DNA from 3 places in the Streptomyces sp. NPDC102406 genome. Region 3 is predicted to be linked to each of the others. Evidence: predicted binding sites of a transcription regulator. Region 3 holds the regulator's gene; each other region holds the start of a gene.

Region 1 (7,636 bases), 550 kb from region 3:
CTTCTCGACGACCAGGGTCTCGGTCGTCAGGAGCAGGGAGGCGATGGACGCGGCGTTCTCCAGCGCGGAGCGCGTCACCTTGACCGGGTCGATGACGCCGGCCTTGACCAGGTCGCCGTACTCGCCGGTCGCGGCGTTGTAACCGAAGCCCTTGTCGAGCTCGGCGACCTTGGAGACGATGACGTAGCCCTCGAGGCCCGCGTTCTCGGCGATCCAGCGCAGCGGCTCGACGGCGGCGCGGCGGACGACGGCGACACCGGTGGCCTCGTCGCCCTCCTTGCCGAGGCCGCCCTCAAGCACCTTGACGGCGTGGACGAGCGCGGAGCCACCACCGGAGACGATGCCCTCCTCGACCGCGGCGCGGGTCGCGGAGATGGCGTCCTCCAGACGGTGCTTCTTCTCCTTGAGCTCGACCTCGGTCGCGGCACCGACCTTGATCACGCAGACGCCGCCAGCGAGCTTCGCGAGGCGCTCCTGGAGCTTCTCGCGGTCCCAGTCGGAGTCCGTGTTCTCGATCTCGGCCTTGATCTGGTTGACCCGGCCGACGACCTCGTCGTGGCTGCCGCCACCGTCGACGATCGTGGTGTCGTCCTTGGTGATGGTCACGCGGCGCGCGGAGCCGAGCACGTCCAGACCGGCCTGGTCGAGCTTGAGGCCGACCTCCTCGGCGATGACGGTGGCACCGGTGAGGGTGGCCATGTCCTGGAGCATCGCCTTGCGGCGGTCACCGAAGCCGGGGGCCTTGACCGCGACGGCGTTGAACGTGCCGCGGATCTTGTTCACGACCAGGGTCGACAGGGCCTCGCCCTCGACGTCCTCGGCGATGATGAGGAGGGGCTTGGAGCCGCCGGCCTGGATGACCTTCTCCAGGAGCGGGAGCAGGTCCTGGATGGAGCCGATCTTGCCCTGGTGGATCAGGATGTACGGGTCGTCGAGGACGGCCTCCATACGCTCCTGGTCGGTGACGAAGTACGGGGACAGGTAGCCCTTGTCGAAGGCCATGCCCTCGGTGAAGTCGAGCTCCAGACCGAAGGTGTTGGACTCCTCGACGGTGATGACACCGTCCTTGCCGACCTTGTCCATGGCCTCGGCGATGAGCTCGCCGACCTGGCTGTCCTGGGCGGACAGACCGGCGACGGCCGCGATGTCGGACTTCTCGTCGATCGGGCGCGCCGTGGCGAGCAGGTCCTCGGAGACGGCCTTGACGGCGGCGTCGATGCCCTTCTTCAGGGCGGCCGGGGAGGCACCGGCGGCAACGTTGCGCAGGCCTTCCTTGACCAGGGCCTGGGCGAGCACGGTGGCGGTGGTGGTGCCGTCACCCGCGATGTCGTTGGTCTTGGTCGCCACCTCCTTCACGAGCTGCGCGCCGAGGTTCTCGTAGGGGTCCTCGACCTCGACCTCGCGGGCGATGGTCACACCGTCGTTGGTGATGGTGGGCGCGCCGAACTTCTTGTCGATGACGACGTTGCGGCCCTTGGGGCCGATCGTCACCTTGACCGTGTCGGCAAGCTTGTTGACGCCGCGCTCGAGGGCGCGACGGGCGTCCTCGTCAAACTTCAGGATCTTCGGCATGGGAGCGTTTCAGCCCTCTCGAAAAACTAGGGGTGAACGAATCACGCCCCTGACCCCGGCTCTTTACGATCGCGGGTGCCAGGGGCGCAATTCACATCAAAAGCTGCTACTCGGCTTGGTTACTTCTCGACGATCGCGAGGACGTCACGGGCCGAGAGGACGAGGTACTCCTCGCCGTTGTACTTGACCTCGGTGCCGCCGTACTTGCTGTACAGCACGATGTCGCCGGTGTTCACGTCGAGCGGCAGACGCTCGCCGTTCTCGAAGCGCCCCGGGCCCACGGCGAGGACGACGCCCTCCTGGGGCTTCTCCTTCGCGGTGTCCGGAATGACCAGGCCGGAGGCCGTGGTCTGCTCGGCGTCGAGCGGCTGGACCACAATGCGGTCCTCGAGCGGCTTGATGGCAACCTTGGAGCTGGCGGTCGTCACGATCCGGTCTCCCCCTTCGGAGATCTCACGGGGTTAAGAGTCTGAGGTGGCGACCAGGTGGATCCGTCGTCGCGGGTGCCGGACCTGCCCGTCGCTGTTGGCACTCTCCAGTGGGGAGTGCCAGGGCCGAGACTATGACCGCGATTAGCACTCGGTCAAGCGGAGTGCCAATTACGTCCGGAGGTGGCGCGCTTTTCGGGCGCCGGGGCGGCGCGTACGGGACGCCTTAGAGGTAGTCCTCCAGGCGCCCCACCGTCAGACCCTGCCCCTGGACGCGGCGGAGGAGGCGCACGGTCACCTCGGTGAGGGTCGTGCCGCCGTGTGCCTCGGCCGGGACGATGTCGCCGGGGCGCAGCCGCCCGGTGTCGGCGACGGGCCGCCCCAGGACGATCGCGTCGATGCCGCAGTCGCCCGCCGCCCGCAGCGTCTCGGCGTCGTAGGCGTCGTAGGGCGGGCGGAGCAGTCGCGGGGCCACGCCGAAGCGGTCCTTCAGGCGCTCCTGCTGGCCGCAGATCTCGGCGTGCTGCCCCACGTGACCGAGGCCGGGCAGGAACGGGTGGGTGAGCGTGCGGTTCCCGATCCCGGCACCGAGCGCGCGGAGCCGGCCGAACCCGTCGCGGCCGGGGCCCGCGACCGCGCGCGTGAGGAACACCGAGACCGGCAGGCGCAGATCGCGGACCAGGTCGACGAAGCGGGGGTCTTCGTCCGCGTTCTCGTCGAGGACGAGGAAGACGACCTTGTCCCGGGTGGGGACGCGCCCGACGACCCGGGGCAGCGTGCCCCGGGTCCGCGGCCGGACGATCCGGCGGGCCGGGGGGGCCGGCGCGGGAGCCAACGGCGCGGCGAGGCCCCAGCGGCGGTGGGCGTCGACGGGCGGGACCGTGGTGGCGCGGGCCGGGGCGCCAGGGGCGCCCGGCACTCCGGGTCCACCGGCCGCGTCGGCCCGCCCGGCCGCCGCATGGTGCCGGACCTTCTGCGCGGCCTTCCTGCCCATGCGTTCGATCGGGTCCACGGACTGTGCGCAACCGCTGAGCAGGGCGGCGGCCAGCGCGCAGACGAGCGCGCGCCGTACCCGCCCGGTCCCGCGCCCGGTGGCGTACGAGCCGAGGGCGCGGCGGCGTCCGGGGCGGGTGCGAGACGGCTTCGGAGCGGCTTCCTCAGCTTGTCGTACTAGTGGCATGGCGCCGGATCCTCGCAGCTCAAGGGCGTGATCGGGGGACGACACCGCCGCCGTGCGCGGCCCGTCCTCCGACTGGCCCACAATGGTCCGGGTGAGCTCCTTCTCCCCCTCCGCTGACGCCCGCGCCCTCCTCGCCCTCCTCACCCCCGAGGGGCAGACCCTGCTCGACGCGTTGCGCGACCACGATCCGGCGCGGGAGCTCGCGCTCGCCACCCGGCTGCGCCGCGAGCACCCGGCCGAACTCGTCTCGGCGGCGCTCGCCCAGGCGCGGCTGCGGCAGCGGGCGGCGGCGAAGTTCGGGCCCGAGGACGCGGCCCGCATGTACTTCACGCCGAACGGGGTCGAGCAGGCGACCCGGACGAGTGTGGCCGCCCACCGCGCCGAGTCGTTCCGCGCCCTCGGGGTCCGCTCCGTCGCCGACCTGTGCTGCGGCATCGGCGGCGACGCGATCGCGCTGGCCCGCGCGGGGATCTCGGTCCTCGCCGTGGACCGGGACCCGGCGACGTGCGCGGTGGCGCGGGCCAACGCCGAGGCGCTCGGGCTCGCCGGCCTCATCGACGTACGGGAGGCGGACGTCACCGAGGTGGACACGGCCGCGTACGACGCCGTCTTCGTGGACCCGGCCCGGCGCTCGGCGGGGCGCGGCCGGATCTTCGACCCCGAGAACTACTCCCCGCCGCTGTCCTGGGCCGTCTCCGCCGCGCTCTCGGCGCCGCACGCCGCGCTGAAGATCGCGCCCGGCATTCCGCACGAGGCGATCCCGCCGGGGGCGGAGGCCGAGTGGATCTCGGACGGCGGGGACGTGAAGGAGGCCGTCCTGTGGTTCGGCACGGAGCCGGGACGGATGGGGGCCACGCTGCTGCCGGGGCCCCGGCGCCTGGTCGGGCGCGGGCTGCCGGACCCCGGGGTGCGGGCCGTGGGGCGGTACCTGTACGAGCCGGACGGCGCCGTCATCCGCGCCCATCTCGTCGCCGAGGTCGCCGAGGAGGTCGGCGGCGGGCTCATCGACGAGACGATCGCCTACGTGACGGCGGACGAGCTGCGCCCGACCCCGTACGCCTCCGCCTACGAGATCACCGACCGCCTCCCGTTCAACGTGAAGAAGCTGAAGGCGCTGCTGCGGGAGCGGGAGGTCGGGGTGCTGACCGTGAAGAAGCGGGGCTCGGCCGTCGAGCCGGAGGAGTTGCGGCGCAAGGTCATGCCGAAGCCGTTCGGGAAGCGGTCGGCGACCGTGTTCCTGACCCGGGTCGGCGGCGCCCCGACCATGCTGGTGGGCTCCCCCGCGCGCTGAGCCGGACGCGGGTCACGGTCCCGACGGCGGGGCCCCTTCCGGCCGCGACCGGCCCAGCAGGAACTGTCTCTCGCGTTCGTTGCGGGTCAGGGAGGCCGCGCGCCCGTACTCCGCCCGCGCCTCCGCCGTGCGGCCCAGCCGTTCCAGCAGGTCACCGCGCACGCTCGGCAGCAAGTGGTAGCCCCGCAGCGCCGGTTCGCCCGCGAGCGCGTCCACGAGGGCGAGCGCCGCGCCGGGACCCTCCACCATCGACACGGCCACCGCCCGGTTCAGCTCCACCACCGGTGACGGCGCGCGGGCCGCGAGGAGACCGTAAAGGGTGGCGATCTGCGCCCAGTTGGTCTCCTCGTACGTAGCGGCGCGGGCGTGGCACGCGGCGATCGCGGCCTGGAGGACGTACGGGCCGGGCGGACCGGATGCCACCGCGTCGGCGCGGGTCAGTGCCGCGAAGCCGCGCCGGATCAGCAGCATGTTCCAGCGCCCGCGGTTCTGGTCCCGGAGCAGGACGGGCGCACCGTCGGCTCCCGTGCGGGCGGCGGCGCGGGACGACTGGAGCTCCAACAGCGCGGCCAGGCCGTGCACTTCGGGCTCGCCCGGCATGAGCGCCTGGAGGACCCGGGCGAGCCGCAGGGCGTCCTCGCACAGGCCTGGCCGGAGGTAGTCGTCACCGGCCGTGGCCGCGTAGCCCTCGTTGAAGATGAGGTAGATGACCTCCAGGACCGAGCCGAGCCGGGCCTCGCGGTCGGGGCCCGTCGGCACCTCGAAGGCGACGTTGCGCGTGGCGAGGGTGCGCTTGGCGCGCACGATGCGCTGGGCGACGGTCGGTTCGGGGGCGAGCACCGCGCGGGCCGTCTCGGCGGTGGTCAGACCGCCGAGCAACCGCAGGGTCAGCGCGACGCGGGACTCGGCGGACAGCACCGGGTGGCAGCTCATGAAGACGAGGCGCAGCAGGTCGTCGTCGATGTCGTCGGGGTCGGCGGCGACCGGCGCCTCGTACGCGAACTCCGTCGCCCTGCCCACCTCCTGGAGCTTGCGCGCGTAGTTCTCGCGGCGCCGCACCAGGTCCACGGCGCGGCGCCGGGCGACGGCGGTGAGCCAGCCGCCCGGCCTTTCGGGGACGCCGGTCACCGGCCACTGCTCCAGGGCGGCGACCAGCGCGTCCTGCGCCAGTTCCTCCGCGATGCCGACGTCGCGCACGACGCGGGTGACGGCCGCGATGATGCGCGGGGCCTCCATGCGGAAGACGGTCTCGATGGCGCGGGTGGTGGCGGCGTGGGCGGGTGGCTCGGTCACAGCCCACCATCAGACACCGCCCAGGACCCGCCGCCAAGGTCCCGGGGCGCTCAGCCCTCGGCGATCTCGCGGACCTCGGAGGTGATCGTCCAGTGCTCCTCGTGGACCTTGAGGAACCGGGTGGTCCATTCGAGGGCCTCGGCCTCGTCCTTCGCCTGGATGATCGCGTAGCCGCCGATGACCTCCTTGGACTCGGTGAAGGGGCCGTCGGTGACGGTGATGTCGCCCTTCTCGTAGCGCACGCGCTTGCCCTGCGCGGTCGGGGTCAGACCGGCCGTGTCGAGCAGCACACCGGCCTTCGTCATCTCCTCGATGAGGGCGCCCATGCGCTGCATGAGTCCTTCGCTGGGGCCCTCGGCGGGGGCGTTCTGCTCGTCGATGCGGACCATCGTCAGGTAGCGGGGCACGGTCGTCTCCTGTGTTTCTTGCCGGGCGTCGCGAACGGGCTTCTTCGCGTCGGCCGGGGTTCGTTCCCGGCCTCTCAACTCCTGCGTCGAACGGGCGGCGGCCGGATCGACACGGCCGCCGCATTCTTCCCAAGTTTTTTCGACGCGGCGCAGGGCGCGGGCGTTGCAGCAGGTCAGGCCCGTGCCCGCGGTCAGCGCAGCGACTCCCACAGCTTTCCCGCCTCCGGTTCGTCCGCCACCACCCGGTTCGCGTCCGAGGGGGCCCGTACGACCGGCATCACGACCGTCCTGACCGAGTCCGCCGTCAGGTCGCCGAGGCTGCGGGCCAGGCCGGTGAGTTCGGCGAGGGAGTCGAGTCCGGTGTCCGCGGTGAGGCTGCCGGTGGCCGCGTCGGCGACCGTGTAGAGGCGGGCCGGGTCGGTCAGCAGGCCGTCGGCGGAGACCTTGCTCATCAGCGCTTTCACCAACTGCTGCTGGAGTTTGATGCGCCCCAGGTCGCTGCCGTCGCCGACGCCGTGCCGGGTGCGGGCGAAGGCGAGGGCCTGGGCGCCGTCGAGGTGGTGGTCGCCCGCCTCCAGGTGGAGGTGGCTGAGGTCGTCGTCGATCGCCTCGCCCGTGGTGACGTCCACCCCGCCGAGCGCGTCCACCAGCTTCGCGAACCCCGCGAAGTCGACCTCCAGGTAGTGGTCCATGCGCACCCCGGTGAGGTGCTCGACGGTCTTGACCGCGCAGACCGGACCGCCCAGCGCGTAGGCGCTGTTGAACATGACGCCGTACGCGACCGCGCTCGTGCCACCGGACTCCGTCGGGCAGGAGGGGCGTTCGACGAGGGTGTCGCGGGGGATGCTCACCACCGTCGCGGAGGTGCGCCCGGCGTCCAGGTGCACGACCATCGCGGTGTCGGAGCGGGCGCCGCCGCTGTCGCCGCCGCCGAGCGCCTTGTTCTCCTCGCCGGTGCGTGAGTCGGAGCCCAGGACCAGGAGGTTGAGGACGCTCGTGTCGACCGGGCGCGCGGCCGCGGTCGCCGAGGGGGAGGCGGCGGCCACCGGCCTGGCGGGGCGGTCGTCGCCGAGGGCGCCGTCGATGTCGACGCTGTGGATGTTGCGGTCGAGGTGCCAGTAGAGCCACCCCGCGCCCGCTCCGCCGAGCACGAGGACACAGCCGAAGGCGACCGCCACCACCTTCACCGCACGCGCACGGAACCGTTTCTGCTCAGTCACACGGGGAACTTAAGTCCGAATTATTACAGCGGTAAACCACTTGGCCCACGCTTTCGGAAATCTCAGACGGTTCTCAGACCGCGTCAGACCGCTTCGAAACGCCACCTGTGCACGGTCCGCGTCACCAACTCGGGCCCCGGCTCGGGCAGTTCGGGCAGATCGGCGTCGTACTCCGCGTCCCACCAGGTGATCACGAGTACGCGGTCCTGCGGCGCGCGCAGCGTCTCGCGGCGCACCGGCTCCCG
Region 2 (7,636 bases), 880 kb from region 3:
GTCCGGCGTACCGCCGCGGCTACGCCACGCGGCGCCGCGCGTACTCGTCGATCTCCGCCATCGGGGGCCGCTCCGCCGTGTCCACCGTGTACGTCCTCGGTACGAACCCGTCGTCGCCCCGCTCGAACTGCGTCAGGACCGGCCGCACCAGATGGCCGCGGGCCAGCCGGAGCTGCGCCGTGCGGTAGATCGCCGCCGCCATCCGGCCGAGCGCCTGCCCGTCCTGGTGCCGGTGCTTGCGCACGCCCACGTCGACCTGGGCCAGCGCGTCCAGGCCCACGGTGTGCAGCGCGTCCACGAGCAGCCCGAGCTCGACGCCGTACCCGACGGGGAACGGCAGCCGTTCGAGGAGCGACCTGCGCGCCGCGTACTCCCCGCCCAGCGGCTGCACGAACCCGGCCAGGCGCGGCCAGTGCATGTTCAGGACCGGGCGGGCCAGCAGCTCGGTGACCCGGCCGCCCTGGCCGGCGGCGGAGCCCAGCGGCCGGTCGTACATGGCCTTCACGAAGCTCACGTCCGGGTCGGTGAGCAGCGGGCCGAGGATGCCGGTGACGAAGTCCGCCGAGAACTCCTTCAGGTCCGCGTCCACGAAGCACACGATGTCGCCGGAGGTGACGAACAACGACCGCCACAGCACCTCGCCCTTGCCGGGTAGGGCGGGGATGCGCGGCAGGACGCTGTCGCGGTGCACGACGCGCGCCCCGGCCGCCGCGGCCACCTCGGAGGTGCGGTCCGTGGAACCGGAGTCCAGGACCACCACCTCGTCGACGAGCGGCATGGCGGGGGTCATCAGCTCGCCCCTGATCACGGAGACGATGTCACCGACCGTCGCCTCCTCGTCGAGGGCGGGCAGGACGACACTGACGCGCTGTCCTGTGGCACGTTTCGCGGCGACGAGCTGATGCCGCGGGCGGTCGGCCACGGACCAGGAACGCCTGTTCAGCCAGGTCTCGACCTCTTCCAGCACGGTCAGGGTCCTTCCCTATGTGATCCATCTCGCGGTTCGGACGACTATCTCAAGGGTCCGGGCCTTCGGTTACAGTCTTGAACAACGTCGGTGACCATCGCATGTCGGGGTCGCCGCCGCCCACAATCGAATACCGCTCATCCAGAGGGGCAGAGGGATACGGCCCGTTGAAGCCCCGGCAACCCTCCAGCCGGTCTCGTCCGCGCATCGCAGTGCGCCCGCGAGGCTCCCGGCTAGGGAAGGTGCCAAATCCGTCTCGCGGCGAGATGCGCCGCGAGGAAGATGAGGAGAAAGGGCCTCGCCTCTCATGGCTGTACAGACCGTCGCCACCGCCGTCGCCACCACGGGCACCACCGCGAAGACCGTCGACCTGGGCCCCGCGTCCGGCCTCTCCTGCCGCGAGTGCGGCACCACCTTCGAGCTCGGGCCGATCTTCGCCTGCGTCGAGTGTTTCGGCCCCCTGGAAGTCGCCTACGACCTGCCCGTCGGCGACCCTGAGGCGCTCCGCGCGCGGATCGAGGCGGGCCCGGCCAACATCTGGCGCTACGCCCCGCTCCTGCCCGTCCCGGCCGACGTCGCCGAGAAGCCGAACCTGAACCCCGGCTGGACCAAGCTGGTCAAGGCCGACAACCTCGCCCGGGAGCTCGGCGTCGAGCCGGGCAAGCTGTTCGTCAAGGACGACTCGGGCAACCCCACGCACTCCTTCAAGGACCGCGTCGTCGCCCAGGCCATCGAGGCCGCGCGCGCCTTCGGCTTCACCACCCTGTCCTGCTCCTCGACGGGCAACCTGGCCGGCGCCGTGGGCGCCGCCGCCGCCCGCGCGGGCTTCCGCTCCTGCGTGTTCATCCCGCACGACCTGGAGCAGGGCAAGGTCGTCATGGCCGGTGTCTACGGCGGTGACCTCGTCGCCATCGAGGGCAACTACGACGACGTGAACCGCTTCTGCTCCGAGCTGATCGGCGACCCGCTGGGCGAGGGCTGGGGCTTCGTCAACGTGAACCTGCGCCCGTACTACGGCGAGGGCTCCAAGACGCTGGCCTACGAGATCTGCGAGCAGCTCGGCTGGCGGCTGCCCGACCAGCTCGTCATCCCCATCGCGTCCGGCTCCCAGTTCACCAAGATCGACAAGGGGCTCCAGGAGCTGATCAAGCTCGGCCTCGTCGAGGACAGGCCCTACAAGCTGTTCGGCGCCCAGGCCGAGGGCTGCTCGCCGGTCTCCGTCGCCTACAAGGGCGGCCACGACGTGGTGCGCCCGCAGAAGCCGGACACCATCGCCAAGTCGCTCGCCATCGGCAACCCGGCCGACGGGCCGTACGTCCTGGATATCGCCCGCCGAACGGGTGGCGCGGTGGAGGACGTGGACGACGAGCAGGTGGTCGAGGCGATCAAGCTGCTCGCGCAGACGGAGGGTGTCTTCGCGGAGACGGCCGGTGGAGTGACGGTCGGCGTCACCAAGAAGCTCATCGAGGCGGGCCTCATCGACCCGACGCTCACGACCGTCGTGCTCAACACGGGTGACGGTCTCAAGACGCTGGACGCCGTCGCCGAGTCCTCGCAGGCCACGGCGACGATCCGGCCGTCCCTCGACGCGTTCCGGGCCGCCGGCCTGGACCACTGAGCCATCCTCACTCGCACGCAGCCCAGCCTCAGGAGTCACCCAGCATGAGCGTCAAGGTCCGGATCCCCACCATTCTGCGTACCTACACCGGCGGGCAGGCCGAGGTGAGCGCCGAGGGCGCCACGCTCGGCGACGTCATCGCCGACCTGGAGAAGAACCACACCGGGATCGCCGCCCGCGTCCTGGACGACCAGGGCAAGCTGCGCCGCTTCGTCAACGTCTACGTCAACGACGACGACGTCCGCTTCGAGCAGGGCCTGGAGACGGCGACGCCGGACGGCGCCGGGGTCTCGATCATTCCCGCCGTCGCGGGCGGCTGATCTTTTCCGTTCCGCCCCGCGTCCTCCTTGTTGCCCCCTCCGCCGGAGAAGCGGAGGGGGCAATTCTGCATGGTTGAGCGCGGTACAGTTGGGAAAGCTGATTCGCTTCCGCCCGTGGCGCATGACGGGCGCATATGAGTTCTCGCGCGAGACGCGACAAGAAGCAGCCAAAGTGCCCCGCCCTTTCGGGCCTTTTATGGCATTTACCCGGCCCGACTTGCCCCGGGTTCCGGTGAGTTGGCCCGGTTCCCCCGATCGCGGCTGCCCAGAATTCTCGTCCGATTGACCTGTTGCAGACGGCAGTTGGGCAGATACATTCAGCCGCGGTCGACGCGTTCCGGCGCACACCCCAACGCTTGTGGGGGGGTGAGGTCTGACCCGGATCCGCGAAGTGCGGGTCTGTGCAAGGGCCAGTAATAGGGGAGTTAGGCATGGCTCAGGGCACCGTCAAGTGGTTCAACGCGGAGAAGGGGTACGGCTTCATCGCGGTCGACGGTGGTGCGGATGTATTCGTCCACTACAGCGCGATTCAGATGGACGGCTACCGCACCCTCGAAGAGGGTCAGCGAGTGGAATTCGAGATCTCGCAGGGCCAGAAGGGGCCGCAGGCCGACATGGTCCGCCTGGCCGCCGCCGGCTGAAGCGCGTCGCGACTGACTGAGGCTTCGTACGAGACGCAGGGTCCGTGTCCCCACCGGGGGCGCGGGCCCTTCGTGCTGCGCGCGCCCCCCGCGAATCTGTGGTAGCCGCTTGCACTCGCATGGGTCGAGTGCTAATCATTGGCTTAGCACTCTCCAGGTGAGAGTGACAGAACTTGGATCGGGTCGGTGAGGTCCGGGAGCCGGGTGGGGCAAGGAACCACAAGGCTCAAGGTCCGTCCGTCGCGGGCACCAGCACGGTCCGTTTGCGTTTCCACCCCGTCCGGGAGGACCACTTCACATGGCCAAGATCATCGCGTTCGACGAGGAGGCACGGCGCGGCCTCGAGCGCGGCATGAACCAGCTCGCCGACGCCGTCAAGGTGACCCTGGGCCCCAAGGGTCGCAACGTCGTCCTCGAGAAGAAGTGGGGCGCCCCCACGATCACCAACGATGGTGTTTCCATCGCCAAGGAGATCGAGCTCGAGGACCCGTACGAGAAGATCGGCGCCGAGCTGGTCAAGGAGGTCGCGAAGAAGACGGACGACGTCGCCGGTGACGGCACGACGACCGCGACCGTCCTGGCCCAGGCCCTGGTGCGCGAGGGTCTGCGCAACGTGGCCGCCGGTGCCAACCCGATGGCTCTCAAGCGGGGCATCGAGAAGGCCGTCGAGGCCGTCTCCGCCGCCCTCCTGGAGCAGGCCAAGGACGTGGAGACCAAGGAGCAGATCGCTTCCACGGCCTCCATCTCCGCCGCCGACACGCAGATCGGCGAGCTCATCGCCGAGGCGATGGACAAGGTCGGCAAGGAAGGCGTCATCACCGTCGAGGAGTCCCAGACCTTCGGTCTGGAGCTGGAGCTCACCGAGGGTATGCGCTTCGACAAGGGCTACATCTCGGCGTACTTCGCCACCGACATGGAGCGTATGGAGGCGTCGCTCGACGACCCGTACATCCTCATCGTCAACTCCAAGATCGGCAACGTGAAGGACCTCCTTCCGCTGCTCGAGAAGGTCATGCAGTCCGGCAAGCCGCTGCTGATCATCGCCGAGGACGTCGAGGGCGAGGCCCTGTCGACCCTGGTCGTCAACAAGATCCGTGGCACCTTCAAGTCCGTCGCCGTCAAGGCCCCGGGCTTCGGTGACCGCCGCAAGGCCATGCTCGGCGACATCGCCATCCTCACCGGTGGCACCGTCATCTCCGAGGAGGTCGGCCTCAAGCTGGAGAACGCCGGTCTCGACCTGCTCGGCCGCGCCCGCAAGGTCGTCATCACCAAGGACGAGACGACCATCGTCGACGGCTCCGGTGAGAGCGACCAGGTCCAGGGCCGCGTCAACCAGATCCGTGCCGAGATCGAGAACAGCGACTCGGACTACGACCGCGAGAAGCTCCAGGAGCGCCTCGCCAAGCTCGCCGGTGGCGTCGCCGTCATCAAGGCGGGCGCGGCCACCGAGGTCGAGCTCAAGGAGCGCAAGCACCGCATCGAGGACGCCGTTCGCAACGCGAAGGCGGCCGTCGAGGAGGGCATCGTCGCCGGTGGTGGCGTGGCCCTGCTCCAGGCCTCCGCGGTCTTCGAGAAGCTGGAGCTCGAAGGTGACGAGGCGACCGGCGCCAACGCCGTGAAGCTCGCCCTGGAGGCCCCGCTCAAGCAGATCTCCGTCAACGGTGGTCTCGAGGGTGGCGTCGTCGTCGAGAAGGTGCGCAACCTGCCCGTCGGTCACGGCCTGAACGCCGCGACCGGTGAGTACGTCGACATGATCGCCGAGGGCATCATCGACCCGGCGAAGGTGACGCGCTCCGCGCTCCAGAACGCCGCGTCGATCGCCGCGCTGTTCCTCACCACCGAGGCCGTCATCGCCGACAAGCCGGAGAAGGCGGGCGCTGCCCCGGCCGGCGGCGGCATGCCGGGCGGTGACATGGACTTCTGATCCGGATTCCTCCGGTTCGGCTGGTCTGTTCGTCCCGAGGGCGGTATCTCCTCTTCACGAGGGGGTGCCGCCCTCGGGCGTTTTTCTGCTGCCGCTGGGCGGGGCTCTAGCGAACGGGTGATTCCTGGTAGCTGGTCCAGGCGTCGCGGCCGGCCTGCGCCGCGCTCTGCGCCTGGTGGAAGGCGCGCGAGGCCAGCTCGGCGGGCGGCACCTGCCAGCCGCCGGTCCAGGTGCGGCCCGCGCGGACCAGCTCGTAGGTCAGGACGGCGGCGCCCGCCGCGGCGACGAGCATGCCCGCACCGGCCAGCGCGGCGCCGGTCACCAGCCGCCGCCGGTCGGGGCGGAACTCGGTCCAGGAGATCTTCGAAAGGGTGCTCTCAGCCATGGGCCCAGGATGCGGGAGGGCGCGGCGGGCCGCATGCGGAGCGGGCGGGCGCCGCGCTCACCTCCGTACCTTCTCCCGGCTCTGCGCCACCGCCCGGCGCATCTCCGCCACCCGGGAGCGGACGATCTCCGGGGGTACGGGGGCGGGCGCCCTGCGCGTGGACCGTACGCCTCGGCACACGTCGCAGAAGCCGCCCACCACCGTCTCGGGATGGCCGGGCATCGTGCACTTCGTGCACTCGATCAGGCGCAGGATCGGGCGCGTCGCCAGCGGGGCGGGTGGCGGCAGCTTGTCGACGAGACGGCGGCGGATCAACGCGGCCGGACTGTGGACCGGCACGGGCAGCCCGGCCGTCAACGCCTGCGTCAGCTCGTCCTCGGTGGCGCCCCGCGTGAACCACCGCTCCGTCTCCGGCGCGAGCCGCGCGCACTCGGCGGCGGACAGCGCGAGCGAGGGCGCGGTGCGGCCGAGCGCCGCGAGCAGCAGCAACGCCCTCGTCCGGGTCGGGCGTTGGGTCGGCTCGGCCTGCTCGGGCGTCGCCTCCGGTACGTCGCCCATCGCGTACGCCGTCCACCACGCGTCGTCCCGCGCCGTCCGGGAGAACCACGTCCGGGTCACCCAGCGCGCGCTCCCCGATCCGTGGACGTGCTCCCGGCCGCGCCGCAAGTGCCCCGCGCGTTGCAGGTTGTTGAGGGCCGTACGCATCGCCGCCTGCCCGTACGGGAGGCAGCGGGAGAGCAGCTTCACCGACATGTCGGAGCCGTCGGGCAGACGGTCGATGAACGCGGCGATGTGCGCCTCCCGTTCGGGGAGATGCGCGAAGTCGTGCCCGTTCCGACGGAGTTCGTCCGGGGCGGATCGCTTGCCGTAGCCCGGGCTGGCCATCGGGTGCGGCGCATGGGGGGAAGCACTAAAGTGGGCGTCAGCCACGAGATCTCCTTGGAAGATCTTGTTGGACAGACCCCCGTTCCGGTGTTGGCGCACCGGCGGGGGTCGTTCGGTTATCGGGCACGTTAGAGCGTCGTCACCCTGCGTGGCAAGCCGGTCCCGGAAAGTGGCCGCGCTGCCCAACGCGCGGGGAGGGTGGGTGGGTTGAGACCCACCACCCAATCCTTGAAAGCAGGGCTCGGGGCTCGGGGCTTGAGCTTCGGGTCAGCGTTGCCGCAGGTCGGCGATGAACGCGGACCAGGTCTCCGCCCGGAGCACGAGCTTCGGGCCGTCGGGGTCCTTGGAGTCGCGGACCGGGATCAGTCCGGGGTGGGTGTAGGTGACTTCCAGGCATTCGCCGCCGCTGCCGCCGCTGTGGCTGGACTTGTGCCACGCGGCGCCAGGGAAGTTCCGGGCCACCTCAAGGCAGTCGCCGCCCTGGCCGCCGCTGTAAGAGGACTTGTGCCAGGTTGCCGAGGTGAGGTCAAACTCCGGGTGCGTGATCTTCATGCGCGTAATCCTCCGCCACTGATTCGATCAAGACCAGGGATTGCCTCGGGGAGAGTGCGTCGGCCCTGAGCAGATCGTAGGACAGCTCATGGCGGGCAACCGTGGCCGCATCGTCCGTCAACTGTCCCGTGCTCGGGGCCTCAACGAAGGACAGCGGTGGTGCGTCCAGGAAGTACATGAGCTTGAACGGGCCGTCCAGGGCGGCGTGTGCACCCGCTGAGAACGGCACGACCTGGACGATCACCCGACGTCTGCGGGCCAGATCGGTGATGTGGCTCAGGGCTTCTGCCATCACCGAAGGCCCGCCGATCTTCCGGCGCAGGGCGGCCTCGTCCAAGACCGTC
Region 3 (7,636 bases):
CCTGCTGTGCCGCCTGGACGAGGCGACCGCCCACGGCGCCCCCGCCGGGCTCGTCGTCGAGGTCACCGACCACCACCCGGCCCGCCCCGTGCGCAGCCACCAGAACTTCGGCTCCGCCGAGACCCGGGAGTTCGGCCGCGGCCTCCAGCTCGTCGCATCGCTGGCCGAGGCGTGGGGCATCACCTACCGGCCCGGCGTCAAGACGGTGTGGGCCCGGCTGGTCCCGGACGCCCTGGAGGACGTCGGGAGCGACCCGGCCGTGCACTCCGCCGTACGCGCCCTCGAGCGCGGCCTGCGCGCCTCCGAGCTCCTCCCGTCCGACACCGGGCGCCTGTCGGACGACCGGGAGTGGGTCAACCGCGGCGCCCTCTCCTTCCTCGCCGAGGCCTCCGACCTCCTCGCGGGACAGCTCGACGAGGACATGGTCGCCGCGATCGTCGGCCAGCTCCTCGTGCCCCGGCTCGCCGACTGGTGCGCGATCTGGTTCTACGACGAGGAGGGCCGCGGCCTGCCCGGCACCGCCGACCACGATCTGCGGGGCGGCGCCGACCCCATGCCCGCGCCCCGGCTCGCCCGCGTCTGGCACTCCCACGAGAACCGCACCGAGGAACTACGGCGCATTCTGGAGAAGGAACCACCGCGCCTGCCCGATGCCGCCCGCACCGCGCCCGTCCCCATGCCCTGGCCCTTCGAGTCCCGCGGTGGCACAGGATCCGACCAGAGCGGCTCCGCCCTCGCCTACCGGCTCATGGTCGGCGGGCGCAGCCTCGGCGTCCTGCTCATCGGCCGCGCCAACCTGCTCCGCTTCCCCGACGAGATCACCGGGCTCGTGGAGGACTTCAGCCGCCGGGTCGCCCTCGCCGTCAGCGCGGCCCGCCGCTTCACCCGACAGGCCACCATCAGCCGCATCCTCCAGCGCGGCCTGCTGCCCACCTCCATCGCCGAGATCCCCGGCATGCGCAGCGCCCTCGTCTACGAGCCCAAGGAGGCGGGCGGCCCCGGCGGCGACTTCTACGACGTCTTCCCCGCCGGGGACGGCCGCTGGTGCTTCGCGCTCGGCGACATCCAGGGCAAGGGGCCCGAGGCCGCCGTCGTGATCGGACTCGTCCGGCCCTGGCTGCGGCTCCTCGCCCGCGAGGGGTACCCCGTCGCCCAGGTCCTGGACCGGCTCAACCGGCTGCTGCTCGACGACGCCACCGAGGCCGCCGACGCCGCCGCCCGCGCTCTCGCCGCGGCCGGCGGCCAGGGCATCCCGCCGGAAGGTTCCAGCTCCCGCTTCCTCTCCCTCCTCTACGGCGAACTGACACCGGCCGACAACGGGGTCGGGGTCGTCTGCACCCTCGCCTCCGCGGGGCATCCGCTGCCGCTGTTGATGCGCCCCGGCGGCGAGGTCGCCACGGCCGCCTCACCGCAGGTGCTGCTCGGCGTCGTCGACGACCCGGACTACACGAGCGAGACGTTCGAGCTGCTGACCGGCGACACCCTGCTGTGTGTCACGGACGGCGTGACCGAGCGGCGCTGCGGCCACCGCCAGTTCGACGACGGGGACGGCCTCGCGCAGGCCCTCGCCGGGTGCGCGGGACTGACCGCGCAGTTGCTCGCCGAGCGCATCCGGCGTCTGGTGCACGCCTTCGCGGACGCTCCGCCGGACGACGATCTGGCGCTCCTGGTCCTCCAGGCGCTGTGACGGTTCGGCAGGCGGGACAATGGGGGCATGCCTTCCGCACTCCCCGACGGCGAGCCCGTCCCCGACGACGGGGCGCTGCCCGCCTCCGCGCTCGCCGGCGCCGCCGACCGGCCCCTCGGTTTCTATCTGCACGTCCCGTACTGCGCCACGCGCTGCGGCTACTGCGACTTCAACACGTACACGGCGACCGAGCTGCGCGGCTCCGGCGGCGTGCTCGCCTCCCGGGACAACTACGCGCGGACCCTCGTCGAGGAGATCCGGCTCGCGCGCAAGGTGCTCGGGGACGACCCGCGGCCGGTGCGGACCGTGTTCGTCGGCGGCGGTACGCCCACGCTGCTGGCCGCCTCCGACCTCGTGGCGATGCTGGCGGCGGTCCGGGACGAGTTCGGGCTCGCGGACGACGCGGAGGTGACCACCGAGGCGAACCCGGAGTCCGTCGACCCGGCCTATCTGGCGGAGCTGCGGGCCGGCGGCTTCAACCGGGTCTCGTTCGGCATGCAGAGCGCCCGGCAGCACGTGCTCAAGATCCTCGACCGTACGCACACGCCCGGACGCCCCGAGGCGTGCGTCGCCGAGGCGCGGGCGGCCGGGTTCGAGCACGTCAACCTGGACCTGATCTACGGCACGCCCGGCGAGAGCGACGACGACTGGCGGGCCTCGCTGGACGCCGCCCTCGCCGCGGGCCCGGACCACATCTCCGCGTACGCGCTGATCGTCGAGGAGGGCACGCAGCTCGCCCGGCGGATCCGGCGCGGCGAGGTGCCGATGACCGACGACGACGTGCACGCCGACCGGTATCTGATCGCCGACGAGGCGATGGCGGCGGCCGGGTTCGACTGGTACGAGGTGTCGAACTGGGCGACGTCCGAGGCGGCCCGCTGCCTGCACAACGAGCTGTACTGGCGCGGGGCCGACTGGTGGGGCGCAGGGCCCGGAGCCCACTCCCACGTCGGCGGGGTGCGCTGGTGGAACGTGAAGCACCCCGGGGCGTACGCCGCCGCGCTGGCGGCCGGGACGTCACCCGGGGCGGGGCGTGAGGTGCTGGCCGACGAGGACCGGCGGGTCGAGCGGATCCTGTTGGAGCTGCGGCTCCGGGAGGGGTGTCCGTTGTCGTTGCTCCGGCCCGCCGGGCTCGCTGCTGCGCGGAAGGCGGTCGGGGACGGGTTGCTGGAGGCTGGGCCGTTCGCCGAGGGGCGGGCCGTGTTGACCCTGCGGGGGCGGTTGCTGGCCGACGGGGTCGTCCGGGACCTGGTCGACTGAGGGGAGCCGCCGCCGCAGCGCCGTAGGGGGTACGGTCCCGTCCCGGCGCGCGGGTCGTGGGTGGTTGCTCGCGCGGTTCCCCGCGGCCCTGGCGGGGCGGTCCTTCTCGGGGCTCAGGCTTCCGGGGTCGTCACGAAGTCGATCAGCTCCTCGACCCTGCCCAGGAGTTCGGGCTCCAGGTCGCGGTAGGAGTGGACCCGGGACAGGATGTGCTGCCACGCCTCGCCGGTGTTGGCCACGCGCCAGCCGAGGGCGCGGCACACGCCCGTCTTCCAGTCCTGGCCGTGCGGGACGCGGGGCCAGGACTCGATGCCGAGCGAGGACGGCTTCACCGCCTCCCAGATGTCGATGTACGGGTGGCCGACCACCAGCGCGTGCTCGCTCGTCACCGACTGCGCGATGCGCCACTCCTTCGTACCCGGGACCAGATGGTCGACCAGGACGCCGAGCCGCGCGTCGGGGCCCGGGGCGAACTCCGCCACGATCGCCGGGAGGTCGTCGACACCCTCAAGGAACTCCACCGCCACACCCTCGATGCGCAGGTCGTCGCCCCAGACCCGCTCGATGAGCTGCGCGTCGTGCTTGCCCTCCACGTAGATGCGGCCCGCGCGCGCGACCCGGGCGCGGGCGCCGGGGACCGCGAGGGAGCCGGACGCCGTGCGGGTGGGGCGCACCGGGCCGCCGGTGGCGGGGCGTACCAGCGTGACGACCTTGCCCTCCAGCAGGAAGCCGCGCGGCTCCATCGGGAACGCGCGGTGCTTGCCGAAGCGGTCCTCCAGGGTCACCGTCGGGCCCTGCGCCGTCTTCTCGACGCGGACGACCGCGCCGCAGAAGCCCGTGCTGACCTCCTCCACGACGAGGTCCGGCTCGGCCGGGATCTCGGGCGCGGGCTTGTTCCGCTTCCAGGGGGGAGTGAGGTCGGGGGTGTACTGGCGCATTCGGCTGACGATAGGAGAAGCGTCCTCGCCGGTCCTACGACACGCCGAAGCGGGCCGCCAGTGTGGCGCGTTGCTCGCGGACGAACTCCGCATTCACCGTCGAACCGTGCCCCGGTACGTAACAGGCGTCCTCGCCGCCGAGGGAGAGCAGCCGGTCGAGCGCCGCGGGCCACCGCCGCCCGGCCGCGTCCGGTCCCGCCTGGGGTTCGCCCGATTCCTCGACCAGGTCGCCGCAGAAGACGATCTCCGGGCCCGGGGAGGGTTCGGAGACCAGGACCGCGAGGTCGTGGCCGCTGTGGGCGGGCCCGACGTTGGCGAGCAGCACCTGGACGCCGCCGCCCAGGTCCAGCGTGCGCTCGCCGCAGACGCGATGGCGCGGGACGACGAGGAGGTCCGCCGCCTCGGCCGCCAGATCGGGGTCGAGGCCGTGCCGCACGGCGTCGGCGCGGAGCGCGTCGGCGCCCTGCGCGAACACGGTGTCGATGCCCGCGGCCCCGTAGCTCTCGACGCCGGCGAACGCCGCCGTCCCGAAGACGTGGTCGAAGTGCGGATGGGTGAGTGCGACGTGCGTCACACGTCCGTGCGCGCCCAGGAGGCGACGGGTGTCCTGCCGCAGCCGGACGCCCTCCCGAAGTGAGGATCCCGTGTCGATCAGCAGGGCGGCGTCCTCGCCCACGACGAGCCCCGTCGTGCAGTCCCAGCCGGGCAGCCGCACCCGCCCCACCCGGGGCGCCAGCTCCTCCCAAAACGCCGACTTCCAGTCGATACCCGCCGAGCTCCGCGCGTTCGTCCCGCTTTTCATGGGGCTGACGCTAGCGGCCTTGCCGGGTCCGTACCCACCGGCCGTACACTGAGCCGGGGACGATTGGCACTCGCGCGCAGCGAGTGCCAAAACGAGAAAGATCGATCGCAGCGGGACAGTTGCTGGAGGTGTGCGCCGATGCTCAGTGAACGCAGGCTCGAAGTGCTGCGCGCCATCGTCCAGGACTACGTCGGCACCGAGGAGCCGGTCGGTTCCAAGGCGCTGACCGAGCGGCACAGCCTGGGCGTCTCACCGGCGACGGTGCGCAACGACATGGCTGCCCTGGAGGACGAGGGGTTCATCGCCCAGCCGCACACCAGTGCCGGGCGCATCCCCACCGACAAGGGGTACCGCCTCTTCGTCGACAAGCTCACCGCGGTGAAGCCGATGACCGCGCCCGAGCGGCGCGCCATCCAGAACTTCCTGGAGGGCGCCGTCGACCTCGACGACGTCGTCGGACGTACCGTGCGGCTGCTCGCGCAGCTCACACGGCAGGTCGCGGTCGTCCAGTACCCGTCCCTCACGCGGTCGACCGTGCGCCATGTCGAACTGCTCGCGCTCGCGCCCGCCCGGCTCATGCTCGTCCTGATCACGGACACCGGGCGCGTCGAGCAGCGGATGATCGACTGTCCGGCGCCGTTCGGTGAGGCGTCCCTGGCCGACCTGCGGGCGCGGCTCAACGCGCGCGTGGCGGGGCGCCGGTTCACCGACGTACCGCAGTTGGTGCAGGACCTGCCGGAGGCCTTCGAGACGGAGGATCGCGGCACGGTCTCGACGGTGCTCTCCACCCTTCTGGAGACGCTCGTCGAGGAGACCGAGGAGCGGCTGATGATCGGCGGAACCGCCAATCTCACCCGCTTCGGGCATGACTTTCCCCTCACCATCCGGCCCGTCCTCGAGGCCCTTGAGGAGCAGGTCGTGCTCCTCAAGTTGCTTGGTGAGGTGGGTGATTCGGGCATGGCCGTACGGATCGGTCACGAGAACGCCCACGAGGGACTCAACTCCACGTCCGTCGTGTCGGTCGGCTACGGTTCGGGCGGCGAGGCAGTCGCCAAGCTCGGCGTGGTCGGACCGACCCGCATGGATTACCCGGGAACGATGGGAGCAGTACGCGCAGTGGCACGTTACGTCGGACAGATCCTGGCGGAGTCGTAAGTGGCCACGGACTACTACGCCGTACTCGGCGTGCGCCGCGACGCTTCCCAGGACGAGATCAAGAAGGCCTTCCGCAGGCTGGCCCGTGAGCTTCACCCGGACGTGAATCCGGACCCGAAGACGCAGGAGCGGTTCAAGGAGATCAACGCCGCCTACGAGGTGCTCTCCGACCCGCAGAAGAAGCAGGTCTACGACCTCGGCGGTGACCCCCTCTCGGGTTCCGGCGGGGGCGGCGCGGGCGGCTTCGGAGCCGGTGGCTTCGGGAACTTCTCGGACATCATGGACGCGTTCTTCGGGACCGCGTCGCAGCGTGGCCCCCGGTCGCGTACGCGCCGCGGCCAGGACGCCATGATCCGGCTGGAGATCGAGCTGGACGAGGCCGCCTTCGGCACCACCAAGGACATCCAGGTCGACACGGCCGTCGTCTGCACGACGTGCAGCGGCGAGGGCGCGGCCCCAGGGACCTCCGCGCAGACCTGCGACATGTGTCGCGGGCGCGGTGAGGTCTCGCAGGTCACCCGGTCCTTCCTCGGCCAGGTCATGACGAGCCGGCCGTGCCCGCAGTGCCAGGGCTTCGGCACCGTCGTGCCGACGCCGTGCCCCGAGTGCGCCGGTGACGGCCGCATCCGGTCGCGGCGCACACTGACGGTGAAGATCCCGGCCGGTGTGGACAACGGGACGCGGATCCAGCTCGCGGGCGAGGGTGAGGTCGGCCCCGGCGGCGGCCCCGCCGGTGACCTGTACGTGGAGATCCACGAGCTGCCGCACCCCGTCTTCCAGCGGCGCGGCGACGACCTGCACTGCACCGTGACCATCCCGATGACGGCGGCGTCCCTCGGCACGAAGGTGCCGCTGGAGACGCTCGACGGCATGGAGGAGGTCGACATCCGGCCCGGCACCCAGTCCGGGCAGTCGGTCCCGCTGCACGGGCGCGGCATCACGCACCTGCGCGGCGGCGGTCGCGGCGACCTCATCGTGCACGTCGAGGTGCTGACGCCGCAGAAGCTCGACCCCGAGCAGGAGCGGCTGTTGCGGGAGCTGGCGAAGCTGCGCGGGGAGGAGCGGCCCACGGGGCAGTTCCAGCCCGGCCAGCAGGGCCTGTTCTCACGGCTGAAGGACGCGTTCAACGGGCGGTGAGCCCGTAGGTCGCCGCGAAGGGGTCCGGGGTCTTCCCGGGCCCCTTCGCGGCGATTCGGTCGTCCGGGGACTCCGTGGCACGATGCCGGTATGTCCTCCGCGGTGACCGATCTCTGCCCCTGTCCGATCGTGCAGGCCCCCATGGCGGGGGGCGCGTCCTGCCCCGAACTCGTGGCCGCCGTGTCCGAGTCGGGCGGGCTCGGGTTCCTCGCCGCCGGGTACAAGACGGCCGACGGGATGTACCAGGAGATCAAGCAGGTGCGGGGGCTGACCGGGCGGCCGTTCGGCGTCAACCTGTTCATGCCGCAGCCCGAGCACGCGGACCCGGCCGCGGTCGACGTCTACCGCCATCAGCTCGCCGGTGAGGCCGGGTGGTACCAGACGCGGCTCGGCGACCCCGACAGCGGACGCGACGACGGGTACGACGCCAAGCTCGCCATCCTTCTCGACGACCCGGTCCCCCTGGTCTCCTTCACCTTCGGCTGCCCCACGCGCGAGGTGACCGAGGCGCTGCGCGGCGTGGGCACCCGCACCGCCGTCACCGTGACGACCGTGGAGGAGGCGCTCGCCGCCCGGCGCTCCGGCGCCGACGCCGTCTGCGTCCAGGGCATCGAGGCCGGCGGCCACCAGGGCACGCACCGCGACAACCCCGAGGCC

What was found. Region 3 encodes HrcA, which represses chaperone genes, less so after heat shock. Its sites were predicted from a motif close to TTNGCACTCNGNNNNNCNGAGTGCNAA; they were not measured.
Region 1: a site for HrcA is predicted at 2,145-2,171, ahead of groES (co-chaperone GroES). Genes of this name have one in related genera too.
Region 2: a site for HrcA is predicted at 3,655-3,681, ahead of groL (chaperonin GroEL). Genes of this name have one in related genera too.

What each region holds. Positions count from the first base shown of each region.
Region 1 covers NZ_JBIWKP010000001.1:458,703-466,338, reverse strand. The annotation lists gene groL (chaperonin GroEL) at 1-1,572, opposite strand, end outside; gene groES (co-chaperone GroES) at 1,692-2,000, opposite strand; gene ACIRF8_RS02315 (polysaccharide deacetylase family protein) at 2,227-3,180, opposite strand; gene ACIRF8_RS02310 (methyltransferase domain-containing protein) at 3,263-4,471, shown strand; gene ACIRF8_RS02305 (RNA polymerase sigma factor) at 4,484-5,707, opposite strand; gene ACIRF8_RS02300 (YciI family protein) at 5,815-6,171, opposite strand; gene ACIRF8_RS02295 (LCP family protein) at 6,363-7,358, opposite strand; gene ACIRF8_RS02290 (hypothetical protein) at 7,475-7,636, opposite strand, start outside.
Region 2 covers NZ_JBIWKP010000001.1:124,997-132,632, forward strand. The annotation lists gene ACIRF8_RS00650 (glucosyl-3-phosphoglycerate synthase) at 20-967, opposite strand; SAM riboswitch class I at 1,102-1,256, shown strand; gene thrC (threonine synthase) at 1,275-2,585, shown strand; gene ACIRF8_RS00660 (ubiquitin-like small modifier protein 1) at 2,630-2,905, shown strand; gene ACIRF8_RS00665 (cold-shock protein) at 3,337-3,546, shown strand; gene groL (chaperonin GroEL) at 3,845-5,470, shown strand; gene ACIRF8_RS00675 (hypothetical protein) at 5,577-5,855, opposite strand; gene ACIRF8_RS00680 (hypothetical protein) at 5,913-6,740, opposite strand; gene ACIRF8_RS00685 (DUF397 domain-containing protein) at 7,008-7,292, opposite strand; gene ACIRF8_RS00690 (helix-turn-helix domain-containing protein) at 7,267-7,636, opposite strand, start outside.
Region 3 covers NZ_JBIWKP010000001.1:1,006,230-1,013,865, forward strand. The annotation lists gene ACIRF8_RS04650 (SpoIIE family protein phosphatase) at 1-1,687, shown strand, start outside; gene hemW (radical SAM family heme chaperone HemW) at 1,715-2,947, shown strand; gene ACIRF8_RS04660 (DUF3097 domain-containing protein) at 3,061-3,885, opposite strand; gene ACIRF8_RS04665 (MBL fold metallo-hydrolase) at 3,920-4,687, opposite strand; gene hrcA (heat-inducible transcriptional repressor HrcA) at 4,826-5,842, shown strand; gene dnaJ (molecular chaperone DnaJ) at 5,843-6,979, shown strand; gene ACIRF8_RS04680 (nitronate monooxygenase) at 7,070-7,636, shown strand, end outside.